2 regions of the Brevibacillus halotolerans genome follow, and region 2 is predicted to be linked to the other one. Evidence: a T-box and tRNA genes for the amino acid it is inferred to sense, from the RefSeq annotation. Region 2 holds a T-box; the other holds one or more tRNA genes.

Region 1 (15,425 bases), on a different contig from region 2:
ACTGGAAAAGTATAGACAACGTCCATTATCTATTCGATTAAAAGAATCGATTTCACGGTTACTGTCGGCCATTTTATAGGAGCCCACATGCTATTCGGGGCTCCTTTTTTGTTTGATAAGAGTAATACGAAAAACGGTTTTTTCTAAAGGATTTTCATCCAATTCCAGTAGACCTCCGTGCAATTTAACAATCTTATGAGCGATTGACAGGCCTAAGCCTGTTCCGCCATCGGTTTGTCGAGAATGATCTCCTCTGACGAAAGGATCAAATATATGACGCTGTACATGGGCAGGAATGCCGGTACCATTGTCTGCAATCTCAATGATGATGGAATCGTTCTGCTCCTGAACAGCAATTCGGACGTTCGTTCCTGGCGGATTATATTTAATCGTATTGGAAATAAGATTGCTTATGACTCTGCTCATATGCCGGTAATCAAAATCGTACAAAATTTCGTTTTCGGGCACCTGAATATGTAATTTAAATTGTTTTTCTTCCATGTCATCTAAAAAATCGACTGTAATTTCTCTGATGAATTCACATAGATCATAGGTACGAATGGAGAGGGGATACTGACCATCATCAAGTGTTAAAAAGTCAAATAACGAATTAATCAAAGCATTTACACTCTGCGATTTATTATATATAAGCTGCAAATAACGTCTTTTCTTTTCTTCATCCACCACCATATCATCCTGTAGGGCAGAGGCGTATCCCTGAATGCTTGTGATCGGTGTTTTAAGATCATGAGATATATCCATGAGCATACGTTGCTTACTTTCTTCCAATTTTTCCTTCTCAGCGCGAGTCGCTTCTAATTTATCTGCCAAAAAGTTAAAAGCATCGCGGATTTTTCCGAATTCACTTTCCGCTTTTAGATGAATACGAGCTTGATAGTCTCCATCGATCATCTTTTTAATAGCAACGGTGATCGTATGAAGAGGAACACTAATTTTGCGAGCTGTCCACCGACTATATAAAAAGATGATAATAATGATCGGGACAAATAGGAGCAAACATGATTTAAGGATAATCTTGCTGACCTGAGATACCGTATGATCAAAATTTTTAAAGTATTGAATGTCAATGTTAATGCTGTCTCGGGGAATTTTGACCAAGCAAATATATTTCTTATTACTTTTGGTAGTAAATGGCGCAATGGAGTAGTAATAGAGCTGCTCCTCCGTATTGTCTAAAAACTGATAGAGCTGTTCCTCCGTATAATGGTAAATGGAATCCATTTTCACACCGATAACATGAATGACTTGGTGGTTAGAATTGAGGATTTCTACCCAGCCCCCGTTTTCCAAAATGGCATTTGCCCTAATATTTTCGTAGTCATCCGATACGATGTCCTTCGCCCGGTAAATGGGAGATAAGCCTTGTTCAACGCTTGAGTTGATTTGATAGACGAGATAACCGAGCGCTATCGTTAAAATGGAGCTAATAATAAATATAAAGATGCTATAATTCCATAATAATGTAGAGTGTATTTTTTTATGTTTCATTGTGAGCTGACCCTCTTTGCTTGGATGAAAAATGAACCAGCTTATAGCCTAGACCTCGAACTGTTTTTACATAAAGCGGTTTTTTAGGATCTGGCTCTATCTTATCCCGCAATTTACTAATATGAACCATGATGGTGTTATCGTCACTGTAAAAGGGATCTCCCCATACCTTTTCAAAGATCTGGCGTTTGGTAAAAACACGATTGGGCTGCTCCATAAACATCTCAAGCATTTTATACTCCGTTGATGTTAAAGGGATTTCTACCTGATTCCTGCATAGGATGCATTGCTGCTTATGTAAAGTTAAATCGCCTACAGTAAGAACGGATAGAGCCTGTGTTGTCTCATCGTTTAATGGATTCAGATGGTAGGAACGTCGTAGTTGTGCTTTGATTCGTGCTACGACCTCTAAGGGATTAAACGGCTTGGTAATATAATCATCTGCCCCCATGCCTAATCCTAAAATAATGTCGTGATCTTGGCTGCGAGCTGACAAGAAAATGACGGGGAGCGTGTAGTCCTGACGTATTTGCGTAAGCAGGTGCAAACCATTTAGCTTAGGCATCATAATATCAATTAAAACTAGATCTATTGATTGATTCTGGATACAGAGAAGGGCTGCTTCTCCATCTGAGGCTTCAATGACTCGCAGGTTTTCTTTTTCTAGATATAGCCGCAGTAGCTCGACTATCTCCTGCTCATCATCGGCAACCAGGATTGTCCGATTCATTCTCTTTTCCCTCCGCTAAGTCTATAAGTAAAACACTACTCACTATTCTACACGTTTTGGAAAAACGTGGTGATATTTTTAGGAAATAGATAAAATTTCATCGTCAACAAAACCTAGAAAGGTTGCACCAGTCTTATTTTCAGCTACAATAAACAATAAGAAAATGAGTTTTAAAGGAGTAGATAGAATGGCACTGATCGACGTGGCTGATGTAAAGCAAGAAATGGCTAGTCTGTCCAAACGACTAACGGATATTAGGGGGTCTCTTTGACCTCCCAGAAAAGCTAGAGCGCATTGGTGAATTGGAGGAGCGGATGTTAGCTCCAGATTTTTGGGATGATAATGATGCTGCACAAAAAACCATTGGAGAGCTTAATGGGATCAAAAGTCTAACAGATACGATGGGACGTCTGGATGCCTCTTATGACGACTTACAGATGATGCTGGAGCTAGTGATTGAAGAAGGCGATAGTTCTCTTATTTCCGATCTGTATCAGAGTACACAGGATTTAAAGAAGAACTTTGAGGACTTTGAGCTAGAATTGTTATTGAGCGATCAATACGATAAAAATAACGCTATTTTGGAGTTGCATCCAGGAGCTGGTGGAACGGAGTCGCAGGATTGGGGTTCTATGCTACTGCGGATGTACACACGCTGGGCTGAACGCAAAGGCTTCAAAGTAGAGACGCTGGATTATCTGCCAGGTGATGAGGCAGGGATCAAAAGTGTTACACTGTTAATTAAAGGACACAATGCGTACGGATACTTAAAGGCGGAAAAAGGGGTGCACCGATTAGTGCGTATCTCGCCGTTTGATGCTTCAGGACGCCGTCATACTTCCTTCGTATCGTGCAACGTCCTACCAGAGATTGAAAACGATAAAGAAGTAGATATTCGAACTGAGGATTTAAAGATTGATACGTACCGTTCCAGTGGTGCAGGGGGACAGCATATCAACACGACAGATTCTGCCGTTCGTATTACTCATTTACCAACTGGTATAGTTGTGACGTGCCAAACCGAGCGTTCTCAGATTAAAAACCGCGATCGGGCTATGAAGATGCTATTAGGCAAGCTGTTCGAGCTACAGAAGCAGGAGCAAGAGAAAACACTAGCTTCGATTCAGGGAGAACAGAAGGATATTGCTTGGGGCAGTCAAATTCGTTCATATGTATTCCACCCGTACAGCATGGTGAAGGATCATCGGACAAATATGGAGGTAGGCAATGTGCAGGCAGTGATGGATGGAGAGCTTGATCCATTTATTGATGCTTATCTACGCTCCCAATTGCAATAAGCTTGCGTGCATGCTGACAGAAGAAGAGGCTGAAGAATGCTAGTTTTTTCAGCCTCTTTTTTTACTAGAAAAGAATTTAGAAATAAAAAATAGAAAAAGTATTGCATTTACCAGATTGCTATGTTAGACTATAGAAGTCAACACGATGCGGGTGTGGCGGAATTGGCAGACGCACCAGATTTAGGTTCTGGCGGGCGACCGTGGGGGTTCAAGTCCCTCCACCCGCACCATTTATCTGCCGGAGTGGCGGAATAGGCAGACGCAACAGACTTAAAATCTGTCGGGAGTAATCCCGTACCGGTTCAAGTCCGGTCTTCGGCACCATATAAGAACAGTGAGCACTTTTGCATAATTGCAAAAGTGCTTTTTCGTTTTTTGCGTAGTTTTTTAAGTGCGATAATTTTTATTTATTGCTCTTTTCTAAAATGTTTTACAATCTTATGAACACTGATACAGAAGCTGAGAAAACGCATACTACTATGATATACTACATTTAGCAAATTACACCAATTTGGATGTAGCTTAGCTAATGGTAAAAACAGAGAAGCAAGTGAAGTAAAGTAGCACAGGTACAAACGGTAATGGCTATATAGTCTACTGCTCGTTTGTACCTATTTTTAGTTGCAAAGGAAAGGGAGGCATTCAAAAAATGAAACGTTTAGCAACTGTATTGATGGTAGGAGCGCTTGCTGTGGGATTAACAGCCTGTGGTGGACAACAATCACAACCTGCACCGGAAGAGAAGCCGGCGGCAGAGAAGGCAAGTGGAGATACAGCGACTGCATCAGCGGGAGAAGAAAAATTCAAACAAAGCAGTTGTGTTGGCTGTCACGGTGTGGACTTGAAGGGAGCAACCGGTCCTTCCCTAGAAACAATAGGTAGCAAATACAATAAAGATGAAATATTAGAGATCATTAAAAATGGAAAAGGCAGCATGCCAGCCAACATGTCTAAAGGCGAAGATGCAGAAACAATTGCAGCTTGGCTAGCAGAAAAGAAATAGAACGAACGAATAGGGTGAGGTCCTTGGATCTCATCCTTTTTAGCCAAAATAATATTTGTAATCAATTAGAATTTTTATTATTATAAATGTATATTTATGCATAAAAACTAGGAGTGAGAGCGATGAAACGTATTGGGATTATTGGAGCCACTGGATACAGCGGTATTGAACTCATTCGTATCTTATTGCAGCATCCTGAGATATACATACAAAGTCTTTATTCTAGCTCGGCAGAAGGCAGATCATTGGCTGAATTCTTTCCTCATTTGCAGAGTGCAGATTTACCCATGCTACAGGGCATTCAGCCAGAGAAAATTGCGCAGGAGAATGATGTCGTGTTCTTAGCAACTCCGGCTGGGGTGAGTGCTGAAATAACGCCTGCTTTAATAAAGGGGGGAGTGAAGATTATCGATTTATCTGGTGACCTTAGGCTCCGATCTCCTGAGGCTTATCAGGAATGGTATAAGAAGTCACCAGCAGCGAAAGAGGTATTGCAGCAGGCTGTCTATGGCTTGCCTGAATGGAACAAATCTAAAGTAAGAGAAGCTTCGGTGGTGGCTAATCCAGGCTGCTATCCAACTGCTACCCTGCTTTCCCTGTTACCGCTGCTTCAAACAGAGTGGATCAAGCCTGACAGTATCATTGTTGATGCTAAATCAGGAGTCTCGGGTGCTGGTCGTGGAGCGTCGCTTGGTGTTCATTACAGCGAATTAAATGATAGCTTTCACGCTTATAAAGTAGGGCAGCATCAGCATACACCAGAGATCGAGCAGGGAATTTTACAAATGACGAAGAAAGAGATAGCTATTCAGTTCACCCCTCATCTTGTGCCGATGACCAGAGGAATTTTGACCACTAGCTATATTCAAATAGATAAAAGTAAGGATGTAGGCTTTACCGTTGAAGGATTACAAAAGCTGTATGAACATGCATATCAGAATGCTCCCTTTGTCCGTGTAAGGCCATTTGGGTCCTATCCACGCACAAAAGAGGTGCTTGGAACAAATTACTGTGATATCGCTCTTCATTTTGATGAAAGAACGGGTCGGATTATCATTTTATCCGTTATTGATAACATGGTTAAAGGTGCGGCGGGTCAGGCAATCCAAAATATGAATTTGTTGTTTGGATTTGAAGAGACGCTGGGGTTACCGAAACATGCTCTTTATCCGTAGTGTATGTGACGCTTTTACGCGAAGCGAGGTATTCTAGGTCAACTACTTATGAATAGGAGACTTGTAAAATGCTACATGAGGTTATGGTAATTAAATGCGGTGGAAGCATGCTGGAGCAATTGCCTGAATCTTTCTACAACAAGCTTGCTTCCCTGCAAGCAGAAGGAAAATCTATTGTAATTGTACATGGAGGCGGACCGGCGATAAATCAAATGCTAGATCAATTGCAGATCGAGCCAATTTTTTCTAACGGATTGCGAGTAACGGATGAGGCTACCATGCAAGCCGTAGAAATGGTATTAAGCGGTCCAATGAATAAATTGGTCGTTCGAAAGCTATTGCATGCAGGGGGAAAAGCATGGGGATTAAGCGGAGTAGATGGTTCCTTATTGCAAGCAGTAGAGAAAATGGATGGATTAGGACTGGTAGGAAAGATTACAGCAGTGAATCCAGCACCTCTTCAATTGTTGCTCGTGAATGGCTATATTCCAGTCGTGTCACCTATTGCCGTATCAGAGGATGGTGACACACGATTTAACTGCAACGCAGATACAGCGGCAGGGGCGATTGCATCTGCCCTAGGCGCGAAACAAATGCTGATGCTAACAGATGTGCCAGGAATTTGGGAGGAGAATGAGCTAGGGGAAAAACAACTGCTGCCAAGCGTCACGATTGAAGACATCCAAATGATGATTCAGAACCAAATGATTACGGGGGGAATGATTCCGAAGGTTCAAGCCGCTTTAGACGCACTGGCCCAGGGAGTTCAGGAGGTTGTTATTTGTAAGGGAGCGGCAGAAACGCTTGATGGTTTGGTAAAAGGAAGAGCTGTAGGTACTTCCATTTCGGCCGGGATGCCGCGTGGAGAGGACTCACAGGCCTTCGTTGCAACAGAAATTGATTAGGGAAAAAGGAGAGAGATCGCTCATGACTGTTTATACAGAAAAAATGCATGTGATGAATACTTATGCGCGTTGGGATATTACGATTGTCAAAGGGAGCGGTACCACGGTCTGGGATCATACAGGAAAAGCGTATTTAGACTGCACATCTGGTATCGGTGTGACATCGCTTGGGCATTGTCCTCCTGCCGTATCAGCAAAACTGCATCAGCAGCTAGATACCTTATGGCATAGCTCCAATGTAACACAACATCCGCTGCAAGAGGAATTAGGAAAAAAACTGACTGAATTGTCTGGTTTAGATCAAGTGTTCTTTTGCAACAGCGGGGCGGAAGCGAATGAAGCGGCGATTAAACTAGCACGGCGTTATGCCCAAAAAACGAAGAATGAGGATCGTTTCGAAATGATTACGTTTGAGCAGTCGTTCCATGGCAGAACCCTAGCTACGTTAACAGCTACAGGTCAGCAAAAGGTAAAAGAGGGCTTTAATCCTTTGCCGGCCGGATTTATCACTGTGCCATACGGAGATATAGAAGCTGTGAAGAACGTGACGACAAACCAAACATGCGCCGTATTGCTAGAGCTTGTACAAGGAGAAGGCGGCGTTCATCCAGCCTCAATGGAGTTCGTGACCGAATTATATGCGTGGTGCAAATCAAATGATATTTTATTGATGATTGATGAAGTGCAGACAGGTATTGGTCGAACGGGTGAATGGTTTAGTTATCAGCACTATGGAATCGTACCCGATGTGATAACGCTGGCTAAAGGATTAGGCAGTGGCTTTCCGATAGGAGCAATGCTTGCGACGGAGGCGGTAGCCGCGGCCTTTTCTCCAGGCTCACATGGGACCACGTTTGGAGGGAATCAATTAGCTACAACAGCGGGAATGGCAACACTTTTGGAAATGGAGAAACAGAACGTATTATCGCATGTAAAAGCTATGAGCAAATACCTGCTTGATGCGTTAAAAGACATAGCCAAGCAATATCCCCATCAAATAAAAGGGGTACGGGGGCTCGGGTTGATGGTTGGTTTAGAAATGACTGGCGAGGTAAGCGGGTATCTAAAAGCGGCTCAGCAAAAAGGCGTATTAATGCTACAGGCAGGTCCAAATGTTATCCGATTATTGCCGGCGCTCATCATACAAAAGTCAGAGATCGACCAATTAGTGCTAGTGCTAAAAGAGATTTTGCAGTCAGGAGAGAAGTAAGATAGCCAGATATCAGAAATAATCATGCAACGATTTTTGATTTTATTCAGAAAAATCGTTGCATTTTTTTTGGAGTAAATGTATGATTATACAAAAATAACGAATATATATTCATAAAGCAGAGTGTTGGGAACTTTTTGCCGATAGGAGCTGGTTGCGTTGGATAAGTATTTACACGGCAACAATACAGGGTTTCTTACGTTAGAGAGCGGAGAAGTATTTGCAGGTAAGCTATATGGAGCACCACTTACCTCATACGGAGAGGTGGTTTTTCATACAGGAATGACTGGGTATCAGGAGGTGATGAGCGATCCTTCCTTTTATGGTCAGATCGTCACCTTCACCTATCCGTTGATTGGGAATTATGGTGTTAATGAAATCGACTATGAATCAACTCAGCCTGCTATTTCTGGTATGGTTGTTAGTCAGCTTTGTCAAAACCCTAGCCATTTTCGTTCCCGGATATCTTTAGATACGGCTGCAAAGCAGTTCGGCTTCCCTATTTTAGCTGGAGTAGACACACGATCGATTACACAAAAGGTCCGGCAGGGTGGCTTGCTTTACGGTGTTCTAGCTGATCAGCCAATGACAGCAGAGGAGATTGCTTTGCATAAGCTTCGTCAGGAGGAGCGCATTTTTGTAGAGCATGTTTCCAGAACTCGCTCCATCACCTATCGAGGAGAAGGGGAGCATATTTTAGTCATTGATTTGGGTATGAAGCACTCTATTTTGCAAGCCCTGTTAAAGCTTGGCTGCAAGGTAACGGTTGTACCTTATCAGACGCGCATGGAGGAAATTAGGGCTCTACAGCCAGATGGTATCGTCTTCTCCAATGGGCCTGGTAACCCTGAACAATTACGAAAATATTGTCGACAATGGCGTAAATTAGCCGAAGCATTTCCGACATTAGGGATTTGTTTGGGGCATCAAGTATTGTCGTTGATGTTTGGGGGACAGACAGAACGACTTCCCTTTGGGCATCGCGGAAGCAACCATCCTGTAAAAGAGCTGAGCACTGGTAAAGTATATATAACTTCGCAGAATCATAGCTATGTGGTGAAGGAGGAGGGATTAGATAAGCAAAACCTAATGGTCACCTATCGAAATGTAAATGATGGCAGTGTGGAAGGGCTACGACATATGTATCTGCCCATTATGAGCGTACAATTCCATCCAGAAGCACATCCGGGACCAGATGATACCTCACATATTATTGCGACCTTCTTGGAATCGGTACAAACGATAGGAGCGAAGCATTATGCCTAAACAACAACACATTCATAAAGTGCTGGTAATCGGTTCGGGTCCGATTGTGATTGGGCAGGCAGCGGAGTTTGATTATTCCGGGGCACAAGCTTGTCTTTCACTAAAGGAGGAAGGCGTAGAAGTTGTGCTAGTGAATAACAATCCAGCTACTATCATGACCGATGAGCAGATTGCAGATAAGGTGTATCTGGAGCCATTAACTGTCACTTCTATCACAAAAATTATTCAAAAGGAACGACCGGATGGATTGCTGCCAACACTAGGCGGACAGACAGGACTTAATTTGGCTGTGGAATTAGCTGAGGCAGGCGTATTAGAGCGCTTTGGAGTAGCTTTATTAGGGACTCCCTTGACTGCTATTCAGAACGGTGAGGATCGTGAGTTATTTAAACGAATGATGAATAACATTCATGAACCTGTTCCTGAGAGCATAACAGTGAGTACTATACAGGAAGCTCTACATTTTGCGAATCAGATTGGTTATCCCGTGATTGTTCGTCCAGCTTATACACTTGGAGGAGCAGGGGGAGGAATTGCTTCTGATCAACAGGCTCTTGAAAAAATCGCTGAACAAGGACTGGCAGCAAGTCCAATACAACAGGTGCTAGTGGAAAGAAGTGTGAAGGGCTGGAAGGAAATTGAGTATGAAGTCATGCGAGATGCAAATGATACCTGCATTATCGTTTGTAACATGGAAAATATAGACCCAGTTGGTATTCATACGGGAGATAGTATCGTTGTAGCGCCGTCTCAAACCTTAACAGATCGTCAATATCAAATGCTACGCAGTGTTTCTACCAAAGTGATTCGAGCGTTAGGTGTAGTGGGTGGTTGTAATATTCAATTTGCCTTAGACCCACATTCAGATCGCTATTACCTCATTGAAGTAAATCCGAGGGTTAGTCGTTCCTCAGCCTTAGCTTCCAAAGCGACAGGCTATCCGATCGCAAGGATCGCTGCAAAATTAGCATTGGGCTATCACTTAGACGAGGTGCTCAACCCTATCACCGGTAATACCTATGCTAGCTTTGAACCAGCATTGGATTATGTAGTTGTCAAAATTCCACGTTGGCCCTTTGATAAATTCCCATTAGCTGACCGCAATCTAGGAACACAAATGAAAGCAACAGGCGAGGTAATGGCCATTGCTCGAACTTTTGAGGCTGCTTTGTTAAAGGCTCTCCGTTCTTTAGAAATTGGCTGTCATTATCTCTACCGAAAGGATATTGCGTCTCTATCTTTGGAGGAGTTGGAGAAACTATTAAAGATTGCCACGGACCTTCGTTTATTTGCTGTAGCAGAAGCGTTACGTCGGGGTATGGATATACAAGAGCTTCACATGAACACAGAAATTGACCCTTTCTATTTAGGTCATATTAAGTCCATTATCCAGTGGGAGAAAAGGTTGAAAGCATCATGCAAAGACACATTACGTATGGAAGAATTGAGAGCTTGTAAGGAAATTGGCATTACGGATCAGACGATTGCCTGGATGATGAAGCTTCCTGTAAGTGAAATTTGGAAAATGCGTCAGAAATGGGGTCTCATGCCGGTCTATAACATGGTCGATACATGTGCGGGAGAGTTTGATGCAAAGACAGCTTATTATTACTCCACATGGCAAGGCAAGAATGAGGTGGTATCTTTATCAGCAAAAAAAATATTGGTGCTAGGCTCGGGGCCCATCCGTATTGGGCAGGGGATTGAATTTGATTATTGTTCTGTGCATGCAGCTAAGGCTTTGCAAAAACAGAAGCTGAAAGCCATCGTGATTAACAATAACCCAGAGACAGTGAGTACCGATTACGAGACGGCCGATCATCTTTATTTTGAGCCTTTGCATATTGAAGATGTGCTGCATGTAGCTAGGCAAGAAGGAGTAGCTGGGGTATTCGTCCAATTCGGTGGTCAGACTGCGATTAACCTGGCAGGTGCTATCCAAGAAGCGGGGCTGACCGTCTTGGGAACAGCCTTAGAGCAAATGAAACGGGTCGAGGATCGAGAACTGTTTTATCAATTGCTCCAAAAGCTAAATATTCCCCACATACCAGGGAGGGGAGTCTATTCCACAGAAGAGGCGATTCATGTTGCTGCTAGCATTGGCTATCCTGTATTGCTGCGCCCCTCCTACGTTATTGGAGGCCAAGGAATGACGGTTGTGCATGATGAGGGCGAGCTACGTGCAGCGATGCAAGGCTGGATTGATGAACAGGTTGACACCAGTTGTTTTCCTTTGCTGATCGATCAATTTATATCGGGTATGGAAGTCGAGCTTGATGCGATAACGGATGGCTATGATGTATTAATTCCCGGAATTTTTGAACATGTTGAGAAAGCGGGAATACATTCAGGAGATAGTCTTGCCTTGTTTCCTGCCCAGCATCTCACAGAACAACAGAAGCGGCTAATAGTCCACTATACCAAGAAAATCGCTAAGGAAATGCAAGCAATCGGGATTGTGAATCTCCAGTTCGTCTTACAGGATTCAAATGTTTATGTGTTAGAGGTAAATCCGCGTGCTTCTCGTACAGTGCCAATTACGAGTAAGGTGACCAATATCCCAATGGTGGAATTGGCTGTGCGAGTCTCTCTTGGAGAGCGTTTAGCAGATATGGGCTATGAGCTAGGACTTTCAGAAGACATTCATTTTTTTGTGGTAAAGGCTCCTGTGTTTTCTTCCACGAAGCTAGCGGGTGTAGACCCTTTATTAGGACCTGAAATGAAATCTACAGGTGAAATTCTGGGACTTGGTCGAACTGTAACAGAGGCATTCAGTAAAGCTTTTGCCTACAAACAGGGTGCGAATAAACGGCTAGCTAGTGGAGATGGTTTATTTCTTTCACTAAACGATGCTGACAAAGCAAGCGTATTACCCTACCTTCGGGAAAGAAAAGTATCGGGGATACGTATCTATGCAACAGAAGGCACGGCGCAGTTTTTGAATAATCACGGCATTGAAATTACGCAAATATGTAAAGGATTACCTGACTATACATCGTTGGTTAAAGCGGGATTCATTCAAACGTCATTAATTACCGCTACAAAAGGAAATCAGGCAGAGCGTACAGGGTTTCAACTGCGTAGCTTATCTGTTCAGCATGGCATTACGTTGTTCACTGTTGTCGAGACATTTGCGGCCTATTTACAAAATTGTCAAGAAAAGGAGAGCGAAAGTAATGAAGCCTGTGAAGAACTTGGATCTCTATGCAGACGTTCAACCCCCTCTTTATAGAGGAAAAAATACACTGCAAATTGACGAGTGGAGTAGAGAGGAGATGCTCGAACTACTGCATTATGCTAGTCAAATAAAATCGATGCAAAAAAGCGGCACGGTCTACCAACCATTAGCTGGAAAAACATTAGCGATGATCTTCACGAAATCCTCCACGCGTACTCGTGTTTCTTTTGAAGTAGGGATGTATCAATTAGGGGGAAGCAGTTTATTTCTGACTGATAAAGACCTACAGCTAGGGCGCGGTGAAACAATTTCAGATACAGCGAAAATTTTATCTAGTTATGTAGATGGAATTATGATACGAACTCATGCTCACGAAAATGTCGTAGAGCTAGCAAAGCATGCTAGTGTACCGGTTATTAATGGGCTAACTGATTTGTATCATCCTTGCCAGGCTTTGGCTGATCTTTTAACAATACAGGAACACAAGGGCAGATTGCAGGGAATTAAGCTAGCCTTCATCGGAGACGGCAATAATGTGGCAAATTCGCTTGCCCTAGGTGCCTTGATTCTCGGATTAGATGTACGTATTGCCACACCTCCAGGATATGAGATGCAAAATGCTATTGCTGCAAAGGCAGTGGAATACGCTACTCAATATGGTGGAAAATTTATGATGACTCACGATGCAAATGAAGCTGTTGATCAAGCAGACGTGATTTGTACCGATGTATGGACCAGCATGGGCTTTGAAGAAGAGAATGAGCAACGTTTGAAAGATTTCACCGCCTATCAGGTAAATGAAAAACTGGTATCCAGAGCCGATTCAGATTATATCTTTATGCATTGTCTCCCTGTGCACCGTGGTGAAGAGGTGACAGCAGAGATTATCGATGGACCTCATTCTGTGGTGTTTGAAGAAGCGGAGAATCGTCTCCATGCACAAAAAGCATTGTTGGCATCTGTAATGTAAATTCCGTCTTATATGGAATTAATGTTATTTTATAGTACAATATGAATAATTACCCAGAAAAAATACTACGAAATGGAGAGACAACGATGAAAAAAGATAAAATTGTATTAGCGTATTCTGGTGGTTTAGATACTTCTGTAGCAATTAAATGGTTGCAAGATACCTATAACTACGATGTAATCGCGGTCGCCCTCGATGTGGGGGAAGGAAAGGATTTAGATTTTATCCAGAAAAAAGCGATGCAAGTGGGTGCATATAAATCCATCGTTATAGACGCGAAGGAAGCTTTCGCGAGTGAATATGTTTTGCCAGCTCTACAAGCCAATGCCATGTATGAGGGAAAATATCCATTGGTATCCGCTCTGTCTCGCTACTTGATTTCTAAAATTTTGATTGAGGTTGCGAATCAGGAGGGGGCAGTAGCTGTTGCTCATGGATGCACGGGTAAAGGAAACGATCAGGTGCGTTTTGACCTTTCTTTTACTGCCCTAAATCCAAATATTCAAATTGTTGCGCCAGTTCGTGAGTGGGGCTGGACACGTGATGAAGAGATTGAGTACGCGAAGAAAAATAATATTCCAATCCCGATTAATCTGGATAACCCATATTCAATCGACCAGAATCTTTGGGGAAGAAGCTGCGAGTGCGGTGTTCTCGAAGATCCGTGGGCTGCACCGCCTGAGGGAGCTTATGAGTTAACAGCCTCGATTGAAAATGCTCCTGATCAAGCGGAAGAGATTGAGATTAGCTTTACCAAAGGTGTTCCGACTGCTTTAAATGGGGAAGCAATGACGCTTGCTGAGCTCATTCTAGCTCTAAATAAGATAGCAGGCAAACACGGAGTTGGCCGGATTGACCATGTGGAAAATCGCTTAGTAGGGATTAAATCTCGTGAGGTATATGAGACACCGGCGGCTACTACACTCATTCTAGCGCATCGGGAGCTAGAGTTTTTGACACAGCCTCGTGAAGTCGCTCAATTTAAACCAATCGTGGAACAAAAAATGGCTCAGGTGATTTATGAGGGTCTCTGGTATTCCCCAATTCGTTCTGCTCTGCAAGCATTTATAGAAGAGACTCAGGCAAATGTAACAGGTACTGTTCGTGTTAAGCTTTATAAGGGTCAGGCCATTGTAGTCGGACGTAAATCAGATGCGTCCTTGTACAGTCATGAGCTGGCTACCTATAATACCGGCGATCAATTTGATCATAAAGCGGCACTTGGCTTTATTAAATTGTGGGGCTTGCCTACAAAGGTGTATTCACAGGTGAATAACAATTCTGTACAAGAAAACCATGACGAGCTTGAAAGCAACTCTGGTTCAGCGGCTTCTCCTTCTACAAGTAAAACAGAAAAGGAAGCGATCAAGCCATGAAACTTTGGGGAGGACGTTTTACTAAACCAACCAATCAACTCGTAGATGAATATACAGCCTCTATTTCGTTTGACCAAAGATTGTGGCGTCAGGATATTGTGGGTAGCTCGGCGCATGTCGCAATGCTCGGAAAATGTGGCATTCTTTCGATGGATGAGGTGCGTCAAATCATTGCTGGTTTGAAAAAGGTCAAAGAAAAGATTGAAAGCAAGCAGGTTCAATTTGAAGTCGCTCATGAAGATATTCATATGAACATTGAGAAGCTATTAATTGAAGAAATAGGACCTTTGGGCGGTAAACTTCACACAGGCAGAAGCAGAAATGATCAGGTGGCGCTAGATATGCATTTATATCTGCGTGAAAAACTGATGGAAATTATCGAATTAACCATGTACCTGCAACAGGCTTTATTGGAGCAAGCCAAGAATCATTTGGAAACGGTTATGCCTGGGTATACGCATTTGCAAAGGGCCCAGCCAGTGCTTTTTGGCTATCATTTAATGGCGTATGTATCTATGCTGCAACGTGATTTGGAACGGATGCAGGATTCGTTTAAAAGGGTAAATATCTTGCCTTTGGGAGCGGGAGCACTTGCTGGAACTACGTTTCCGATAGATCGGCAGTTTGTTGCCTCTATGCTTCAATTTGACGGGATCTATCAAAATAGCATGGATGCGGTAAGCGATCGAGATTTTATCGTTGAGTTTTTATCTCATGCTTCCTTATTAATGACCCATCTCTCTCGCTTGTGCGAAGAGCTAGTGATCTGGAGTAGTCAGGAATTTTCCTTCATTGAATTAGACGA
Region 2 (15,425 bases):
TGGGAACACCAATCTTTTGTACAATCCATAAAAAGCCGCTAGACACGATTGTGATATGTAAGCCGGAAATGGCAAGCACATGAATAAATCCTAAATCAGCATAAACTGTTTGAAGATCAGCTTCTACCTCTGATTGCTGACCTAATAGAAGTGATTTGAAAAACCCGATGTTTTCAGGCTCCATGCTTAGCTTTTCTAATTGTCTGGCTTCTTCTTTTTGCCATCTAGTAAAAAAAGCCCGCCAATCCCCTTCTCCCTCCTCAACCTCCATATCCGTAACATCCATATCAACTATTACTGCTACTTTTTGATACCGAAGATAGGATCTGTAATCGAACGCATGCGGATTACGAGCTGTACCTGGGAGCTTTATTGTAGCCTGTGCCTGAAAGGAATTACCCGAATGCCAGCCTTCTATAGTATTAATTTGCTCCTCATGCTGTAGCTTGAGACGAATAAGAACTCGCTCATTTAAATCTGTTGTCTGGTATACGGTTTTCATTCTCTGTTTTCTGTTCACATTGTTAATTCGTGCATAGAACCTCACCAAATCGCCGTCTCGCTCGACGGAAGAATCAATTTTCCCCTGTAGGAAAACAAGCTCCTCTCCCTCTGCATACTGCACTAATTCAGAAGCATAACGACTATCGTACCAGCTAAAATAACAGGCACCAGCAAGGAGAGAGCCCATTAAGAGCAAGCTCCACTTCCTCATCTCGCCCTTCAACCCAATCGCGGCCAATATTAATAGAACAAATCCGATCCATAAATAAAAAGGAGGTGAAAAGAGCTTGAGCCTACCCAAATTACTAAGCCCAATCCCTATAATCCAACATAGTGATGTCAGAAAAAACTGATAGGCTGCCACCCGTTCTCCACCTTTCTCTCTATTCTCAATCCATTATAGGAGCAAGAATATGGACAAAAATAATAGAGAAAGCGGAGAGGGTTATAGTATAATAGAGCAAAATTATAATACATAGTAGTAAGAACAGTGTTCGGTGTCAAAGGAGAGAAGCAACATGGCGAGAAAAAGTTGGGATGAATATTTCCTAGATATTGCCGATCAGGTATCCACCCGTTCTACCTGCCCCCGCCTTCATGTGGGTAGCGTAATTGTAAAGGATAAACATATTATTGCAACGGGATACAATGGCTCCATCCATGGTCACGATCATTGTGAAGATGGTGGCTGTCTAATTAATGAAGCTGGACGTTGTGTGCGAACAGTGCATGCCGAGGTTAATAGTGTTTTACACGCAGATCGAGATAGTCTAAAGGGAGCTACGGCCTACGTTACACACGAGCCTTGTGAAAATTGCGCTAAAACACTCGCTCAATCAGGGATCGCACGGATCGTGTACCGTAATGCCTATCCAAATAAATGGAATGAACATTTCCTTAAAGGTATAGAGGTCGTTCACTTACGTGTTTCGAATGCAAGAAACAACTAACTAAACTACGATGTCGACATAGGTTCTCTTTCGCACAAGAGGACCTCTTATTTGTTTATCAATAAGATACAAAAGGCTAACCGAATCGAGCAAGAGAACTGACTTGTAGGCGAAACGAAAAAACATTTTACGCTCACCGTTTATATTTTGTTGTCCACTCGCCCTGCTATAATCGAGTCAACTGTCGCATTGCGCTTGCTTGGAATCCATGTTAGATTAAGATAGTGTATTTTCAGGGGACCACCCTGTGAGAGGAAGAGTCTAAGAGAATGTGTGGAATTGTTTCGTTCTTCAATAAGCATCAAGCACCTGCACAACTAGAAACGATAAAAGCAATGACCGACGTGATTTTGCACCGCGGTCCTGACGACGATGGTTTCCATGTAGAAGATAATATTGCATTAGGCTTCCGCCGTCTTAGCATTATTGACGTTGCTGGCGGTCATCAGCCTTTGTTTAATGAAACAAAAGATATCTGGATTATCGGTAACGGGGAAGTTTATAACTACAAAGAACTACAGACATGGCTAAAGGAACAAGGTCACGTGTTCCAGACCGATTCAGATATTGAGACCATTCTTCACTTGTATGAAGAGGTTGGCTTTGATGCACCGAAAAAACTTCGCGGTATGTTTGGTTTCACTATTTATGATAGCCGTAAACGTCTACTGTTTGGAGCGCGTGATCATTTTGGAATTAAACCGCTCTACTATACGGAAACGGCCGATTCAATTGCTGTAGCTAGTGAAATTAAGAGCTTGCTTGAACTGCCAGGCGTGCATCGAGCAGTCAATCAACAAGGATTTTATCATTATCTAACCTTTCAATATGTCCCTGATCCTGAGACAATGTATGAAGGAATATATCGCATCCCTCCAGGTCATTTCTTTATCATTCAAGATGATAAGCTGACACTTGAACAATATTGGGATGTTCACTTTGAACCGGATGAAAGTAAGCCATTCTCATATTTTGTAGAAGGTACCCGCTCTATTTTGCTAGATTCTGTAGATAAACACAGAGTTAGCGAGGTTTCTCGCGGTGCATTTTTATCCAGTGGTGTAGACTCCAGTAGCATCGTAGGCATGTTACGTAAGTTTGAACCAGTTAAAACCTTTTCAATTGGCTCTGATATCCCGGGATACAGCGAGCTCGATTACGCGCGCCGTACAGCAGAATATCTAGGTACAGAGCATCACGAAGTCACCATGAATGCAGAGCGATATTTACAGGAATTGCCTCGTCTCATCTGGCATCAGGACGAACCAGTTGCTGATCCATCAGCTATTCTCCTATATTTCGTAGCAGAAATGGCTAGCGAGCACGTTACAGTTGTTCTTTCTGGTGAAGGGGCGGATGAATTCTTTGGCGGATACAACATCTATCGTGAGCCTCACTCTCTTCGGATGTTTAAGCATATGCCAGCTTGGATGAAATCCTCCATGCGCGGTGTTGCTGAACATTTGCCAGATAGCATGAAAGGGAAAAACTTCTTGATTCGCGGCTCTAAAACAGTTGAGGAGCGTTTCTTTGGAAATGCCATGATCTTCAGTGAAGAGATCAAGGAAAAAGTAGTGATGGAGAATATTAAACATGCTGGTCATTACAAATCTCCACTAGATATCACGCAAAAAATTTATCAGCGAGTCCAAGGCTATGACGATGTAACCAAAATGCAGTATTTGGATATCCATACTTGGCTTCGCGGCAACATTTTGATGAAAGCTGACAAAATGACAATGGCAAACTCTCTGGAGTTGCGTGTACCGTTTATTGATCCAAAGGTATTTGAATTCGCAGCAACTATTCCGACCAAGTACAAGATTGCAGAAGGTACAACCAAGCATGTTTTAAGGGAAGCAATGAAGGATTTTTTGCCTCCTGAAATCAAGACTCGCCCTAAGCTTGGGTTCCCAGTTCCAACCCGTCATTGGTTGAAGAATGAATTCTACAAATGGGCGAAAGAATTGATTTTTGAAGCGAAAGTAGATCATTTAATTAATAAAGCTTATGTGTTGTACATGCTTGATGAGCACAAGGAAGGTCACGGTGATTATAGTCGTAAGATCTGGACCATTTTAATCTTTATGCTATGGCATCAGATTTTTATCGAGCAGAAATATTCCTTCCAGCCTTATGTAAGTCCTGCTGTTCAAATTCGCAAGCAAAACAACGCTTCAAGCATAGCAAGATAGTAATCTGTAAAACCTTTCAATCTAAGTGATTGAAAGGTTTTTTTGCACTCGCCTCTATCTTTTTATACGATGTCTTTAAAGATGTGATGGAGGGATAAACCATGGTTATGGAATTGTGGGATCGTTATCGAAAATGGATTTTTGTGAGTGCTGCCCTTTTATTTATTGGACTTAGCTTCTGGATATACCCCGCCGCTGAATCCACCACTATGTCCGGACTTACTCCTGTTGCCTTCGCGGAAAAGGAAAGCACTGCTACGACCGAATTGCAAACAACTCAGCTTGCAGATTTCGAACAAAAAAATGCTACTGTGAACACTTATACAGGCTCAGATAAAAATAATGATTCTAAAGAAAAGCCCCTTTCTGATACTAGAGCTTCTGTATCCGTAGATTCCTCCCTTTCTAAAGATGAGCCAATAAGCAATATGAATCATTCCTCTTATATTGATGTAAAGGGAGCTGTCACACATCCGGGCTTATATTCTTTTGACTCAAATGAGCGAGTCATGCATGTGATTCAAAAAGCTGGTGGTTTCTTAGCACAGGCCGATCAGAAGCGAGTTAATCTGGCACAAAAGCTAACAGATGGAATGGTTTTATATGTTCCTACCTTGCAAGAGTCAGCTACTTCTTTGCCTAACCAGTTTACTAATTCATCCCTTCACCCTAGCTTGCCAATTCAAAGCAGTTTGCCATCTTCTTCATCCCAAGCTTCTGATACTAAAATCAATATTAAAACCGCTACATTGGAGCAACTTATGAAATTACCAGGTATCGGGAAAACCCGAGCAGAGGATATCATTGCCTATCGCGATAAGAAGGGTTTTACTAAATTAGAAGATTTGATGAAAATTTCTGGTATAGGTAAGAAAACCTTTGAAAAAATAAAAAAAATTGCAATCTGTGAATAAATGAACCCAAAAATTTAGATATATGTATTAGATGGGACGGGGCTCATGAAGAAATAAGCCTCTAGTGAGTATCCCCAAAAATTTTTCTAAGCGAGTAGATTAAGAACGACAATTTATCAGCTTCGTAAGCTCATTTTCCCGGGGAATAAAGATATTTTTGTTATTTTATTAGATAGGTTTGTTATGGAAATAAAAACGTTACTCTCTCTAAAAAACATGAACCCCTCCTTCAGCACATAAGATGTAAAGACCTCTTTTTAGAACGAAAAATAGCATGACTTGTACCGTTCTTTACAAAAAAAATATGGAGGGATTATCATGCAACTTGGGTTTATTGGAACTGGAAGTATGGGGGGCATGCTCATACAATCTTTTATTCGATCTCAGGCTGTGTTACCCGACCAAATTAGAGCCTATAATCGAACCCCAGGAAAATTGGCACTTCTACAAGAACAATTTCCAGAATTGCAAATCGCTATGAGCAATGTTGACGTCGTTACAAATAGCGATCTGATTTTTTTATGTGTCAAACCAAAAGAATATCGATCAGCATTAGCTGAATTCGCATCTGCTCTTTCCAGCGAACAGGTCTTGGTTACAATTACAAGTCCCATAGTAGTAGAAGACCTGGAAAAATTTGTGCCTTGTCAGGTCATACGTGCAGTTCCAAGTATCACTAATCAAGCTTTGAGTGGACTCATCTTGCTCGAATACGGTCGTTCTGCCACAGATGAGTCAAAGGATCGTTTACTCCACCTTCTATCACATATCGGCCTCCCCTTGGAAATTCAAGCTCCATTTTTACGAATCTCGGCAGATATCGCTAGTTGTGGACCTGCCTTTCTCAGCTATACACTGCAACAAATAATTCGGTCTGCGGAAGAAGAAACTGGTCTACCCCACGAAACAGCCGTTCATTTGACAACCCAAATGCTAATTGGAGTAGCTGAATTATTAAAACAAGGACATTTTACCCTACCAGAGCTACAGGCGCGTGTCTGCGTACCAGGAGGAATTACCGGAGAAGGGCTACGAATTTTACAAGGTTCCCTACCTGGGGTATTTCATCATGTATTCCGCATCACACAAAAGAAATTTGAAGAGGATCAACGAGAACTGAAGGAACAGCTGGAAAGTTGGTAGTCAGTATTGGAAAGAATCATGAAAGAAAGATTTTATAGACATGGCTGTTTTAACCTATTACGTTCATCCTTACGCCAATAGCATGGGGCTTTATTATGTGGCAGATGATTTATTGACCTCGATTATTCACCTAAAATTCAATATGACTTATATGAACTACTTATTCCATGTACATAGGTAACATATAGGAGAATAAAAGAGTGTCAACAATTCGCAAAAGAAAAAAGCCCCCCTCCTATAGCTAATTTCTAGCATCAGGAGAAGAGGCTGTCTTTTTTACACGAATACGAAACAGATGATTAACCTACTACAATATTAACCAGCTTACCTGGGACAGCAATTACCTTACGAACGGTTTTACCGTCAATAAGTGCAATTCCTTTTTCATGAGCAAGTACATGCTTCTCTAGCTCATCTTTGCTAAGTCCGTTAGCGACTACCAGCTTGTCACGTACTTTACCATTGATTTGGATTACGATTTCTACTTCATCCAGCACCAATGCTTTAGGATCAAATGTTGGCCATTCCTGCATGTGTACGCTACTTGTCTTACCGAGCAATTGTTGCCACATTTCCTCAGAGATATGTGGTGCGATTGGTGCAAGCAGAATGATAAGAGTCTCCATGGCAAAAGCAAAGGTACCGCGGTCTGATTCTGCTGGGTAGCTGTACATCTTATTAACTAGCTCCATAATCGTACTGATCGCTGTATTAAAGGTATAACGTTCACCAATATCTTCTGTTACCTTCTTAATCGTATGATGCGTAGTACGGTACAAATCTTTGGCTGCATCATCATTCGCAGCTACTTGATAAGGAGCTTGGAATAATTCTTGATTGCTCTCTATCAAACGCCATACACGATTCAAGAAACGGAAGCTTCCTTCTACTCCAGTATCTGTCCAGTCTAGATCGCGTTCAGGTGGAGCCGCAAACAGAATAAACAAACGAACCGTATCCGCTCCATACTTCTCAATCATCTCGTCTGGGCTTACCACATTGCCTTTTGATTTAGACATTTTAGCCCCGTCTTTTAATACCATTCCTTGTGTTAACAAGCTACGGAATGGTTCATCGAAGGACAGCATGCCTGCATCATGTAGCACTTTGGTAAAGAATCGAGAATACAACAAGTGCAGGATTGCGTGCTCAATACCGCCAATGTATTCATCGACTTGCATCCACTTGTCTGCGTTCTCTTTAGAGAAAGGCAGTTCCTTGTTGCTTGCATCAGTATATCGTAAATAATACCAAGAAGAATCGATGAAGGTATCCATTGTATCCGTCTCGCGTTTTGCTACTCCACCACATGTTGGGCACGTGGTTTTCATGAATTCCTCAGAGCTAGTCAATGGATTCCGTTTTCCATCGATAACTACATCTTCTGGTAATAACACAGGCAGTTGTTCTTTTGGTACTGGTACTACGCCACAGCTATCGCAATAAATGATTGGAATTGGCGCGCCCCAATAGCGTTGTCGAGAAACCAGCCAGTCGCGAAGACGATAAGTGGTAGACAATCCACCTTTACCTTGCTGTTCAAGGACATCAGCAATCGCTTTAATCGCTTCACGGTTTGGCATTCCATCAAATTGAGCAGAGTTTATTAAGGTGCCGTCTTCTGTATAAGGCGCATCGATACCAATTTCCTCAGCTAGAATTTCTGGATTTTCCGGATTAATAACTACTTTAATCGCTAAATCATACTTTTTCGCGAATGCAAAATCACGTTCATCATGGGCTGGCACACCCATTACAGCGCCTGTACCGTAATCAAGCAGTACATAGTTGGCTACCCAGATCGGTACTTGCTCTCCTGTTAGAGGATGCTTCGCGTATGCTCCTGTGAACAAGCCAACTTTTTCAGCATCAGTCGCTGTACGAGTAATGTCGCTTTCTTTCTTCATTTCTTCGACAAAAGCAAGAACAGAAGCTTCTTGTTCTTTACCAGCGATCAATTTTGGTACTAATGGATGTTCCGGTGCCAATACCATATAACTTACGCCATAAAGCGTGTCAGGACGAGTTGTAAATACTTTTACCTGCTCATCATTAAGCTCTGGAATTGTGAAAGTAACATTAGCTCCTTCGCTTTTCCCAATCCAGTTCTTTTGCATCGTACGTACTTTTTCCGGCCAACCAGACAATTTGTCTAAATCCGTCAACAGACGTTCTGCATAATCAGTAATACTAAAGAACCACTGTTCCAAATCCTTCTTCGTTACTTCTGAATCGCAGCGCCAGCATAAGCCATCAATTACCTGCTCATTCGCAAGTACGGTTGAGCATTCTGGGCACCAATTTACAAAAGCACGTTTGCGATATGCAAGACCTTGTTCTAGGAAAGTTAAAAATAGCCATTGCGTCCATTTATAATAATCTGGGGAGCAAGTCGCCACTTCACGACTCCAGTCAATACTTACACCCAGACGGTTTAATTGCATTTTCATAAAATCAATATTTTCATATGTCCATTTAGCTGGCTGTGCTCCAAATTTAACTGCAGCATTCTCAGCCGGCAAACCAAATGCATCCCAGCCCATTGGGTGCAATACTTGAAAACCGCTCATACGCTTCAAACGAGCAATAACATCCCCGATTGAATATACACGCATATGGCCCATGTGCAAACGCCCAGATGGATACGGAAATTGCTCAAGGCAGTAAAATTTAGGCTTAGAGGAATCCTCCACCGTTTTGTTTGTTTTTTGTTCGTTCCATTTTTTCTGCCATTTGACTTCCAGCTCTTGTGGATTATACGGCATAGACATTTGCTACATCCTCCTTCTACTCTTTCACAAATCCTTCTTACATTAATAACATGTTTAAAAGGTTACCCGCGTCTCATGATTAGCAGATAAAAAACCGTCTAGCTTCTAAGACACACAAAAAACCTCACATCTCTAACAGCCGAAAAAGCTGCTAGGGACGAGAGGTTGTTTTTCTTCTCGCGGTACCACCCTAGTTAGCAAAGCAACTGTTTAACATGATGAAATGTTCCCCAGTGCCCTACTCCCTTCCTTTTCCGTAACGTGGACAGACGCTTTTGCCTACACAACGAAAGTCTTCAGCAAAAAAGCAATGAGGGGAGTTCCAAAAAGAATCGGGTTGACTCGCACCTACCGTCAACTCTCTTATGCCGGATCTAGCTTTTGTACTAGGCCTCATTTTCGCTTTGTTCATATATGAATCGATTATAGTCGTTTTTACCGGAACATGTCAATCATGAGGACGTTTGGCTGAAAAAAATAGCCGTTCACTTTCAGCAACAGGAGGAAGATTCACAAAATCAGCAGTTAGCTTAATTTCTTCAAAGCCAGCCTCTCGTAGCCACAAAATAATCTCTGTTGGCTGATAAGCTCTTTGGTATTGTGTTTCTTCCCGTTTTTGATAGCATCCATTTTCTACCCGAATAAAGAAAGTAAGATCATGCTCTACTTCCATTCGCTCTTCATCCGTATAGCATTGCCAGATGTAATTGATCTCTTCATCTACATGCGTAAATGTGTTATTTCCAAAAAAGGTGAGAATTTTATAAGGACTATGTACATCAAAAAGGAAAGTTCCACCTGGTTTTAGATGCTGGTACACACGCTGAAACGTAGCTTGCACAGCTTCCTTTTCCGTAATATAGCTAAGGCAATCACAGAAGGAAATAACCGAATCAGCCGGGCTGACAGAGAGCTCTGTCATATCTTGTTCAACCCAATTAATATCAACATGTGCTGTCTTCATTTTTTCGTAGGCAATTGCAAGCATCTCTGGCGATAAGTCAACACCGGTTACCTGATAGCCTTTTTGGGCCAGAGGAATGGCAATACTGCCTGTACCACATCCCAAGTCAAGAATTGTCTGTGGCTTACCGTGTAGCTGCCAATAATCCTCCGCCCAAACCAGCCAATCCTGATAAGGCGTATCCGCCATCAACGCATCGTAGACTGTAGCTAAATGCGTATATGACATAGCCTTTTCCTACACTTCTACAGTGACGCGAGGTGCATCAGACCATAGTTTTTCAAGATTATAGAAGTCGCGTTCTTCTTTATGGAAAACGTGAACAACTACATCTCCACAGTCAACTAATACCCAACGACCTTGTTCTTCCCCTTCAATACCACGAATATTATACCCATTTTTATGCACCTGATCACGAATTTCACGAACAATCGCCTGTACTTGACGCTCATTGTTACCGTGACAAATGATAAAACGGTCTGCCATAACTGAGATGGTGTGGATGTCAAGCACCACAATATTTTCTGCTTTTTTATCTTCACACGCTTTATATGCTAGTTGAAGTAATTGATTGTCTAATTGTACCATGAAAGGCCTCCTCATTCTATTACAAGATCGTTATAAGCAAGCAAAGTGAGCGGATATACCCGCTGTTTTTTTTCAATTAAAAACCGTATTGTTCCTCCGAGCGCAAGTGCTAACGCCTGATTCAAATCTTGCTCTGCTAGGCACCTAATGTCCTCTACACCAGGATAATTGCGATTGGGTTCAATGTAATCAGCCAGACAAACAACCTTCTCCAGCAAGGACATGTTCTCACGGCCTGTCGTATGATAACGAATCGCTTGCAGTATCTCAGCATCCTGTATCTGTAGCTCCTGTTGTACCACAATCGCTCCTACAAAAGAATGCCATAATTCTTTATCCCCTGAGAGCAGATCCTGAGGTAAATCATAACGAAGAAGATAATCTCGTAGCCGCGAAATCTCCCAGCATTTGCAGTAATCATGCAGCAGTCCCGCTAACTCAGCTTTGATCGGATCTGCTCCGTAGCGAATGGCCAGCTTTTTGGCTGATTCTGCGACACCTAAGGTATGCTGGTAACGCTTTTCATGCATTTGAGCTCTAACCTGCTTAAGCAAGGCTTCTCTATGTTGGATCTGCTCCATATAACCCGCTCTCCTTTATATAGCATTCCACCGCTGAAGGAACAAGATAGCGAATACTTTTTCCAATCTGGATCTGTTCGCGGACATACGTAGAAGAAAGGTCCCAAAGCGGAATCTCGATAAAATCCACATAGGTTGTCCATCTTGAAGGTTGTGGTGCGAAGTGAGGACGATGAAATCCAATAAAACGTACCAGCTTTACCAACTCTTCTATGGCATGCCACTGTGGTAGCATCTCTACCATGTCCCCTCCAATAATAAATGAGAACTCGTAAGTAGGATGTAATGTAACTAATTGTTGCATCGTGTCAACAGTGTAAGAAGGACCTTCTCGATCCAGCTCTACCGTCGTAATTTGAAACTGCGGATGATTACGTATTGCTAATCGTACCATTTCTACTCGGTGAATAGCGTTTGCTACACTTTTTTTCTGTTGTTTATGGGGCGGAACATGAGCAGGCATAAACCAAATCTCATCAAGTTTTGCCTGCTCTCTCGCCTGCTCGGCAATTAATAAATGTGCATTATGAATTGGATCAAATGTGCCACCCATTATCCCAATACGTTTCATATGCTTTCTTTAATCCCTATGGTAGCACGATCGTTTTATTTTCTTTTGACTCTTTGTACAAAACAACGGTATGACCGATTAATTGTACCATTTCCGCACCTGCTCCAGTTGCCAAATCTTCTGCCACTGCATGCTTGTCATCCATATTATTTTGCAAAATGGATACTTTAATAAGCTCGCGTACCTCTAGAGCCTCTTGAATCTGCTTTACCATATTTTCATTTACTCCGCCCTTCCCTACTTGAAAAATAGGCGTAAGGTGGTGAGCCATAGAGCGCAAATAACGTTTTTGTTTACCAGTTAGCATTTAATTTCCTCCTTGTTGCAAATGCTGCAACACAATTTCTCTCATTTTGTCAGTAGGCGCCGCTTCACCTGTCCACAGTTCGTAAGCCAGCGCCCCTTGATTTATAAACATGCCAAGACCTGAGTGATGGGTTGCTCCGATTTCTTTGGCACACTGTAACAATTGTGTTTCTAATGGGTTATAGATTAAATCGCTTACGATTAAATCAGGCCGTAAGCATTTTCTATCTACAGGCATTTCATGAATATGAGGGTACATTCCAATAGAAGTCGTATTGATTAAAAGGGTGCTGTCTTGAATCGCTAGCTCCGCTTGAGCAAATGAATATACACGTATAGGGATTTGAGACCCTAGAGCCAGTGCCAATAATTCTGCACGCTCAAGTGAGCGATTCACAATCCGAATTTCTTTTACTCCACGTTCTACCAATGTACATGCAACTGCGCGAGCGGCACCACCAGCACCTAATAGCGTAACAGTCTGCCCTGTTAAATCAATCCCTGTTTCTTCTAATAACGAGCGAACATACCCTGTTCCATCCGTATTATATCCAATCAGGGTGCCATCTTCATTTACAATAGTATTAACGGCTCCAATCCGTTCTGCCAAGGGATCAATTTTATCCAAATACGGAATAACGGCTACCTTATGCGGTATGGTGACGTTAGCGCCTCGCATGCCTAAAGCACGAATAGCCTCGACCGCTTCTTTAATCTGATCATCATTAACTTCGAAAGCTGCATAAGCAAATGGCAATTGTTTTTGTTCAAAAGCCGTATTATGCATCACTGGAGATAAGGAATGTCCTACAGGACGTCCAAACAGCCCAACCATTGTCGTTTTACTATGTAACAGGAAGACCCCTCCCCCAAGTAAAGTTAGAAAAGCCCCTCCGCAAAGAAGGGGCTTGCTTGTTGTTCAAGTGATCGACACAGACTTGATTAAATTAAGCCTTTTCGTAATCCGACACTTACACCCTTTGGCACATGTACTTCTACGACCCCTTTTACTTTTCCCTGAAGCGCAATCCAGCCAAGCCCAGCAATAACAATATCAGTTGGTCCATTTGTATCAATTTTTAGCGTATAGCGGGTAAATGGCAATAACGCTTTAGCCGCTTCTCCTGAAGGTGGGGCAAGCATCTCCCCATGATGCTTCTCCAGCACTTCTTCCGCATTATCTAATTTTGTACGGTGAATGTACAGGTCATTAGCCAAATAGCAAGCAAATGGCTGACGTTCTCCCCTTACATAGTCAACGCGAGCCAATCCACCGAAGAACAACGTCTGTTTATCGTTTAATTGGAAGACGCGCGGATTAATCCGTGATTTCGGAGTAAGTTTGCGTAAATCCTCAGGTGACACAAGATGACCAATCTGATCACGATTAATAATACCAGGTGTATCAAATATAGAACGTCCATCCTCTAGAGGAATTTCGATCTTATCTAAGGTAGTTCCTGGGAAAGGCGATGTGGTGATTTCCATGTCCGCTGCACCGTAATCGTGTAAAATCCGATTAATCAGCGTGGATTTACCAACATTCGTTACCCCTACAATATAAACATCGCGTCCTTTGCGGAATTCACCAATCCGAGCAAGCAGCTCATCAATCCCTGTTCCTTTTTCCGCACTCACGAGAACCACTTCATTCGGCTTTAAACCACGTTCTTTCGCTTCATGCTGAATCCAGTTTTTCACACGATTAAGATTAATATTGCGCGGTAATAAATCTACTTTATTTCCGACCAACAAGATTGGATTTTGTCCAACAAAGCGTGGCAATCCCCGTAGCCAGGAACCTTGGAAATCAAATAAATCAACTACCATAACCACTAAGCATTTTGTGGAACCAATTCCATTTAAAATACGGAGAAAATCATCATCATGCATTTCTACAGGCGCTACTTCATTATAGTGTTTAATGCGAAAACAACGCTGACAAATCACTACTTCACGCTTCAATGCAGAAGCTGGTGCATAGCCTGGCTTCGCTTTATTTTCTGTCTGTATTTCAACTCCACAGCCCGCACAGCTAACTGGGCCCTCGAAGTCCTGATTTACTTCTTGTTGTTGTACCACGAAATCATTCCTTTCTTGCTCATCCAGTGCAGGGCAAGTCGTTCCATTTTCCGGTTAAATCGCGTAAAAAAACCATCCGAATTTTTAACTGGAACAACCAAAATGGTATGAAACCCTAAAAGGTTGCCGCCCAGCACATCTGTAAACAATTGATCTCCAATAACGACTGTCTCCTCAATGCGAACATTCATAATTTCAATCGCACGTTTAAACGCCTGATTGGTAGGCTTTCGCGCAGCTGGAATATAGTGGCATTGTAAGGGTTCACAAAAGTGTAAAACCCTTGCCTTATTATTATTGGATACAACCGTCACTTGAATTCCTGCTTCATCCAAACGCTTAAACCAATTCATTACTTCTGGAGTAGCATCAGGTGTATCCCATCCAACTAACGTGTTATCCAAATCAGTGATTACCGCTTTGATGTTACGTTTTCGGAGTTCATCTATATTAATGGAAAAGATGGATTCCACATACTCATTTGGGGTTAACTTCTGTAAAAGCAAATGCCGTACCTCCCGCTCACCGTTCACTGGTCTTGCATGCACCACGAACGAGATATCGGGACTAACTATACCATATTTGGAAGGCTTGTTGCAAAACAAAATCAAATCTGCTATAAAGAAAGGTTCTCTTTTTCAATTAATTTGCAAACCCGCTCTGTTGGCCGCCAACAATCAAAACGATAAGAAGGCTTCGTCTCATACCCGAGCCTTCCACAGGAGTACGTGGTTTTATCACCCTGACCGCCCTTGTGCACACAAAAATGCTGACATGTCGCACAGCAATGAAACCGATTCGTATCAGCCATCTCGTTTATTCCTCTGTTCTTCCAAACCAATGATATCGATTTCGGGCAACCCAAGCATATGCTTTTTCACCAAAATAAGCAGCACCGGGCAAATAAAAGAACGGGGATAACCAGCAAAAATAAGTAAGGGCAAGCAATTGTCTCACTGCATAAAATGCTCGTAGACGTTCTCCTGAGGGAAGAAGGACCTCCATTGCTTCTCCGCATGCTTTATCCTGTAAATCACAAGCAGGCGCATCCTCGTAATGACGCCACTCTATCTGATGCTTTTTCCCGGGTAACAATAAACTAGTTAGCCGTTCACGAATAAAGCAGCACATCTTGCAATGCTCATCATAATAAACAATAGTCTTACTCATGTTACATTCCTTCTTTCCAAGCGGGGAGTGAAAAAATACTAAGCTGTTCAAATCTTTCCTTCTGTTCCTCTTCCCGCAGAAAATTAGAAAAGCCGACACCAATCAATCTAACACCGCTTGAGAAATCAAATTCGTCCAATAAAAATTCTAACCATTCCTCCCAGGATGTTCCTGACATTACTTTACGCTGTTTGCTTTTTGTTGTGAAGTCAGTAAATCTTACTTTCAGCGTGAGGGTTTGAGGATGTACCCCCTCCTGCTCCGCTTCTTCTTTTATATGAGCAAGTAATTCACGGGCAATTTCAGCGATTCGGTCACGCTCCTGCAAATCGTACACTAGGGTGGTTTCGCGGCTAATGGATTTAACAGGGCGATCCATTTCAATTTCTCGTTGATCAATTCCGCGTGCACGCCCGTATAGCGCATGTCCCCACTTGCCAAATAGTTGAACCATTTCCTCTACAGACAGTTCCCACAAATCTCGAACTGACTCAATCCCCTTTTTAGATAAAACCTCCTGCGATTTTTTACCTACACCATGTAAAACACTAATTGGTAACGGAGCCAGAACATCCAAAGCATTTTCCGCACGGATAATGACAAAAGCATCTGGTTTTTTCAAATCACTGGCGATTTTGGCTAGAGACATATTGTAGGATAACCCGATACTACAGGTAAGACCCGTT

The links. A T-box is a leader RNA that pairs with one kind of tRNA and senses whether it is charged. The one in region 2 lies ahead of leuS (leucine--tRNA ligase), so its partner is inferred to be a tRNA-Leu.
Region 1: it encodes a tRNA-Leu, which carries the amino acid that the T-box ahead of leuS (leucine--tRNA ligase) is inferred to sense. The anticodon was not compared.

What each region holds. Positions count from the first base shown of each region.
Region 1 covers NZ_JAPTNK010000004.1:22,432-37,856, reverse strand. Annotated here, with positions in the region: gene cls (cardiolipin synthase) at 1-79, shown strand, start outside; gene O0550_RS07290 (HAMP domain-containing sensor histidine kinase) at 91-1,509, opposite strand; gene O0550_RS07285 (response regulator transcription factor) at 1,499-2,239, opposite strand; one part of gene prfB (peptide chain release factor 2) at 2,427-2,507, shown strand; one part of gene prfB (peptide chain release factor 2) at 2,509-3,537, shown strand; tRNA gene O0550_RS07275 (tRNA-Leu) at 3,685-3,767, shown strand; tRNA gene O0550_RS07270 (tRNA-Leu) at 3,775-3,861, shown strand; gene cccB (cytochrome c551) at 4,187-4,540, shown strand; gene argC (N-acetyl-gamma-glutamyl-phosphate reductase) at 4,663-5,715, shown strand; gene argB (acetylglutamate kinase) at 5,784-6,620, shown strand; gene O0550_RS07250 (aspartate aminotransferase family protein) at 6,643-7,830, shown strand; gene O0550_RS07245 (carbamoyl phosphate synthase small subunit) at 7,990-9,096, shown strand; gene carB (carbamoyl-phosphate synthase (glutamine-hydrolyzing) large subunit) at 9,089-12,328, shown strand; gene argF (ornithine carbamoyltransferase) at 12,273-13,244, shown strand; gene O0550_RS07230 (argininosuccinate synthase) at 13,331-14,620, shown strand; gene argH (argininosuccinate lyase) at 14,617-15,425, shown strand, end outside.
Region 2 covers NZ_JAPTNK010000016.1:54,161-69,585, reverse strand. Annotated here, with positions in the region: gene O0550_RS18290 (DNA internalization-related competence protein ComEC/Rec2) at 1-868, opposite strand, end outside; gene O0550_RS18285 (deoxycytidylate deaminase) at 1,023-1,454, shown strand; gene asnB (asparagine synthase (glutamine-hydrolyzing)) at 1,724-3,649, shown strand; gene O0550_RS18275 (ComEA family DNA-binding protein) at 3,751-4,563, shown strand; gene comER (late competence protein ComER) at 4,882-5,706, shown strand; gene leuS (leucine--tRNA ligase) at 6,006-8,471, opposite strand; T-box leader at 8,628-8,886, opposite strand; gene O0550_RS18260 (class I SAM-dependent DNA methyltransferase) at 8,926-9,669, opposite strand; gene rsfS (ribosome silencing factor) at 9,679-10,029, opposite strand; gene yqeK (bis(5'-nucleosyl)-tetraphosphatase (symmetrical) YqeK) at 10,041-10,610, opposite strand; gene O0550_RS18245 (nicotinate-nucleotide adenylyltransferase) at 10,591-11,181, opposite strand; gene yhbY (ribosome assembly RNA-binding protein YhbY) at 11,198-11,488, opposite strand; gene O0550_RS18235 (shikimate dehydrogenase) at 11,489-12,343, opposite strand; gene yqeH (ribosome biogenesis GTPase YqeH) at 12,430-13,569, opposite strand; gene O0550_RS18225 (YqeG family HAD IIIA-type phosphatase) at 13,548-14,075, opposite strand; gene O0550_RS18215 (thiol-disulfide oxidoreductase DCC family protein) at 14,386-14,739, opposite strand; gene dinB (DNA polymerase IV) at 14,741-15,425, opposite strand, start outside.